2 regions of the Brotocaccenecus cirricatena genome follow, and region 1 is predicted to be linked to the other one. Evidence: a T-box and tRNA genes for the amino acid it is inferred to sense, from the RefSeq annotation. Region 1 holds a T-box; the other holds one or more tRNA genes.

What was found. The T-box of region 1 lies ahead of tyrS (tyrosine--tRNA ligase). A T-box ahead of a tRNA ligase gene usually reads a tRNA of that ligase, here a tRNA-Tyr.
Region 2: it encodes a tRNA-Tyr, which carries the amino acid that the T-box ahead of tyrS (tyrosine--tRNA ligase) is inferred to sense. The anticodon was not compared.

Annotation. Positions count from the first base shown of each region.
Region 1 is NZ_JAJEPW010000011.1:14,748-17,193, forward strand. Features, by position in the region: gene tyrS (tyrosine--tRNA ligase) at 71-1,297, opposite strand; T-box leader at 1,364-1,610, opposite strand; gene recN (DNA repair protein RecN) at 1,660-2,446, opposite strand, start outside.
Region 2 is NZ_JAJEPW010000031.1:824-3,269, forward strand. Features, by position in the region: gene LKD37_RS10470 (YitT family protein) at 1-112, opposite strand, end outside; gene LKD37_RS10475 (sigma-70 family RNA polymerase sigma factor) at 278-586, opposite strand; gene LKD37_RS10480 (hypothetical protein) at 567-800, opposite strand; tRNA gene LKD37_RS10485 (tRNA-Thr) at 939-1,014, shown strand; tRNA gene LKD37_RS10490 (tRNA-Tyr) at 1,027-1,111, shown strand; gene LKD37_RS10495 (trimeric intracellular cation channel family protein) at 1,289-1,930, shown strand; gene LKD37_RS10500 (helix-turn-helix domain-containing protein) at 2,148-2,446, shown strand, end outside.

The sequences.
Region 1 (2,446 bases):
ATGCAGGGATGATCCCATATATCGTTCGTATTGGACGCACCTGGCGATAGCTTGCTTCTGCTGGCTATCCTCAGATCAGCACGGCCCGGTGGAACACCTTCTTGCCCTTGCGGATGATCAGGCCGTCGCCGGTGAACTCCTGGCAGCCGAAGGATGCGTCGATGGAATCCACCTTCTTGTCCCCCACGGTGATGCCGCCCTGCTGCACCAGCCGCCGGGCCTCGCCCTTGCTGGCGCACAGGCCGCACCGGACCAGCAGGTTCAGCACGTTGATCTCGCCGCTGCCCAGGTCGTCGCCGGTAAGCTCAGTGGTGGGCATATCCTGGGCATTGGCACCGCCGCCGAACAGAGCCCGAGCCGCCTGGCGGGCCTTCTCGGCCTCGTCCTGGCCGTGGACCAGCTTGGTCAGCTCATAGGCCAGGATGTCCTTGGCCTCGTTGAGCTTTGCCCCCTCCCAGTCGGCCATCTGGTCGATCTGCTCCAGAGGCAGGAAGGTCAGCATCCGGATGCACTTGAGCACGTCGGCGTCGTCTACGTTGCGCCAGTACTGATAGAACTCGAAGGGGCTGGTCTTGTTGGGATCCAGCCACACGGCGTTGCCGGCGGTCTTGCCCATCTTGTTGCCCTGGGAGTCCGTCAGCAGGGTGATGGTCATGGCGTGGGCGTCCTTGCCCAGCTTCCGGCGGATCAGCTCCGTGCCGCCCAGCATGTTGCTCCACTGGTCGTTGCCGCCGAACTGCATGTTGCAGCCGTTGTGCTGGAACATGTAGTAAAAGTCGTAGCTCTGCATGATCATGTAGTTGAACTCCAGGAAGCTCAGGCCCTTCTCCATGCGCTGCTTGTAGCACTCGGCCCGCAGCATATTGTTGACAGAGAAGCAGGCGCCCACCTCCCGCAGCAGGTCCACATAGTTCAGCTTCAGCAGCCAGTCGGCGTTGTTGAGCATGATGGCCTTGCCCTCGCCGAAGTCGATGAACCGCTCCATCTGCCGCTTGAAGCAGGCGGCGTTGTGGTCGATGTCCTCCTTGGTGAGCATCTTGCGCATGTCCGTGCGGCCGGAGGGGTCGCCGATCATGGTGGTGCCGCCGCCGATCAGGGCGATGGGCTTGTTGCCCGCCATCTGCAGGCGCTTCATCAGGGTCAGGGCCATGAAATGGCCCGCCGTCAGGGAGTCCGCCGTGCAGTCAAAGCCGATATAGAACGTGGCCTTGCCGTTGTTGATCATCTCGCGGATCTCATCCTCGTTGGTGACCTGGGCGATCAGTCCCCGGGCCACCAGTTCTTCATAAATTCCCATGTTGTTCTGATTCCTTTCCGATATTTTGGGCGTACAGGGGGCAAAAAAACGCCCCCTGTCAGATTGACAGAGGGCGACAAAAATCGCGGTACCACCTCAGCTTCGCCGACGCCTCGCGGCGTGCGGCCTCATCGGGTGCAGCAACACCCTATCGCTGTAACGGGCGAACCCGACACATTCCTAATAGGCATCGAGCCGTTCAGAAGGCTGCTCCGGGATGTATTCTCCCGCCGCCGCCTCTCCCCTTTTCACCGCACAGGGGCTCTCTTTGCAGGCAGACTGGCCGGATACTTCTTCCCTTCATCGCTGTTGCATATGAAGTTAGGCACATTATAGCGTTTCCGTCCCCGGTTGTCAACGGGTCAGGCCAAGGTTTTCTTGAATTTTTCCGCCTGGTCCAGCAGCTCCCCGGCCCCCTCCAGCATGGTGGCGGAGATGGAGGCCCCGCCGGTGAGACGGGCCAGCTCCTGCTGCCGCCGGGCACGGTCCAGCTGCACCACCCGGGTAAAGGTACGTCCCCCCTGCTCCCCCTTTTCCACGGAGAAGTGGGTGTCGGCCATGGCGGCCAGCTGGGGCAGATGGGTCACGCACAGCACCTGCTTGGTGCGGCTGATGCGGGCCATTTTCTCGGCCACCTTCTGGGCGGCCCGGCCGGACACGCCGGTGTCCACCTCGTCGAACACCATGGTGCCCACCTGATCCTGCTCCGACAGGACGTTCTTCATGGCCAGCATGATGCGGGCCAGCTCGCCGCCGGAGGCGATCTTGTGGATGGGGCGCAGCTCCTCGCCCACGTTGGCGGACATCAGGAACCGCACCTGGTCCATGCCGTTTTCCGCCAGGGCCTGCTCCGTAAAGCGGATGGCAAACCGAATTCTGCCCATGTCCAGCTGTCGCAGCTCTGTGAGGATCTGCTCCTCCAGCCGCTGGGCCGCCTGATGCCGGGCCTGGGACAGGCTCTCCGCCGCCTGACGGGCGGCCTTTTCCGCCTTCTTCAGCTGCTTTTCCAGATGCAGCAGGGTGTCCCCCGCGTCCTGTATGTCGTCCAGCTCCCGGCGGCAGCGGGCCTGGTACTCCAGCATCTCCTCCACCGTGGGGCCGTATTTCTTTTTCAGGCGGTACAGCTGGTCCAGCCGTCCCTCCACCCGG
Region 2 (2,446 bases), on a different contig from region 1:
TGTACAGGTGCTGGGGCACGATGAACAGATTGATGGCCAGAGCCAGCAGCAGCGACCCGAACAGCGCCGCCCCCACCCGGGGCCAGCGATTGTGCACAAGCTTATCTAACATAATAGGAGATACCACCCTTTCTCGTCTGTCTTTTCCCTCTATCCCGCAGGGGACCGCCTGTCCGCCGGACAGACACAGGCCCCATATAAACCGCGCGTACAGTATAGGCATTATAAGGTTTTCCCCGGAAAAGTCAAGGCTTTTCCGGGGAAAATGTAAGTTTTTTTACAGACTGTACCGCAGGCTGCGGTACAGCTTCCAGGTGCTGCGGGACAGGGTCCGGGAAACGGTGGCCTTGTTGATGCCCAGCTCCTGGGCAATGCGGGTGACGGACATGTTCCGGGAATAGCGCATGCGCATGATCTGCCGCTGACGGGGCGTCAGCTCCTCCTCCATGGCCAGGGGAAGGTTCCGCAGAAGCCGCTCGATCCGGGGGCGGTTGTCCTCCTGATTCTCCTGCTTCCAGAGCTGCAGACTGGCCATGCTCAGCGGATCATAGGGCAGGCCTGCCAGATCAGATGCGGTATTTTTCACGTCTTATGTACCCCCTGTCATAATAATGGGCGGTGTGCTCCGCCAGCTCCCGGGCCTCCTGCAGCAGGGGCCGCAGCTCCTGCTGTCTGCGGCGCAGGGCCTGGACCCGCTCCGGGTCCCCCTCCGTCAGTGCCTGTTGGCGCAGCTCCCGCAGCCGCCGGGACACGGCCTCCGCCTGCCGGGCATACTGCGGGGACAATTCCTGCATCGTCATATCAACTGCCTCCTCTCTCCTGTGTGCATGGGTGAATGTGGTGTCGGTGCCGGTTTATGTAAAAAATTCCCGCCAGAGGCGAAAATTTCTGTTGACAAACGGGGTGGAGTCTGGTAATATAATCTTCGCTGGTCAGACGCTGGTGTAGCTCAGCTGGTAGAGCAGCTGATTTGTAATCAGCAGGTCGGGGGTTCGAATCCGTCCACCAGCTCCAAACTTCATATATGGGGGATTTCCCGAGTGGCCAAAGGGGACAGACTGTAAATCTGCTGGCAACGCCTTCGGTGGTTCGAATCCACCATCCCCCACCAGGACTTCCGGATGCTTGCATCCGGAAGTCTTTTTTTGCCTCTAACCATACATGAATTTTCTCAAATCGTTGCATAAATCCGGGCAACAACCGGAAAAATTTGTTGCACTGTCCCATTGCGCGGCCCTGCCGCCTGTGCTATAATGCCGGGGCATTCTGAGGAAAAAGGGCGATTTTTATGACCGATACGGTACTTTTCATACTGGAAATCGTGGGAACGGCGGTTTTTGCCGCCTCCGGGGCCCTGGCGGGGCTTCAGCGCCAGCTGGACGCCTTCGGCGTGGTGATCCTGGGCGTGTGCACCGCCTGCGGCGGCGGGGTCATCCGGGACCTGACCCTGGGCATCACCCCGCCGGTGATGTTCTGCCAGCCGGTGTATGCCCTGGTGGCCATGGGGGTGTCGGCCCTGGTGTTCCTGCCGGCGGTGCGGCACCTGCTGGCGGTGGAGAGCCGGGCCTATGAGCTGGTGATGCTGTGGCTGGACTCCATCGGTCTGGGGCTGTTCACGGTGGTGGGCGTTCAGTGCGCCTTTCAGCAGGCCCAGGACTATAACCTGTTTCTGCTGGTGTTCGTGGGCGTCATCACCGGCGTAGGCGGCGGCGTGCTGCGGGACGTGCTGTCCAACCAGAAGCCCTATATCTTCGTCAAGCATTTTTACGCCTGCCCCACCCTGATCGGGGCCCTGCTGTGCGCCCTGTGCTGGCGGCACCTGGGGGATATCCCCTCCATGCTGCTGGGGGCGGCAGTGATCCTGGTGCTGCGGTTGTGCGCGGCCCATTTCCGCTGGGGCTTGCCCCACGCGGCGGACCTTCCGGAATAACCAGCGTTTGTCAAAAAGGACTATGCCTGCCGCGGCTGCGGCAGGTTTTTTTCGGCCTTGCTGCCAAGTAACTTGAGAATGACGCTACTATAGCACAAGAATCTTGTTATGTCAATCCTTAATTAACAAGATTCTTGTTAAAACTATTGACAAGAACCAACAAATATGGTACGCTATCGACAGCATGGGGCGAACCCCGTCGAAGGAGGGCGAAAGCATGAGCTTTGGCGAACAGCTGCGCAAGCGCCGGGAGGAGCTGGGCATCTCCCGGGCGGAGTTGGCAGGCCGGTTGGGAATTTCCCGGTCGGCGGTGGGAAACTATGAAACCGGCGTCAGCGCTCCCAAGGAGGAGGTGCTGCTGCGGCTGTTTGACGCCCTGGGGGTGGACCCCAACTATCTGTACCGGGACGCCTACCGTGCCCACGGCGGCATCCGGTCCGACGAGGAGCAGGCCCTGCTGGAGGGATACCGCCGGCTGAGCCTGGCGGGCCGGCAGACGGTCCACACCATGGTCCG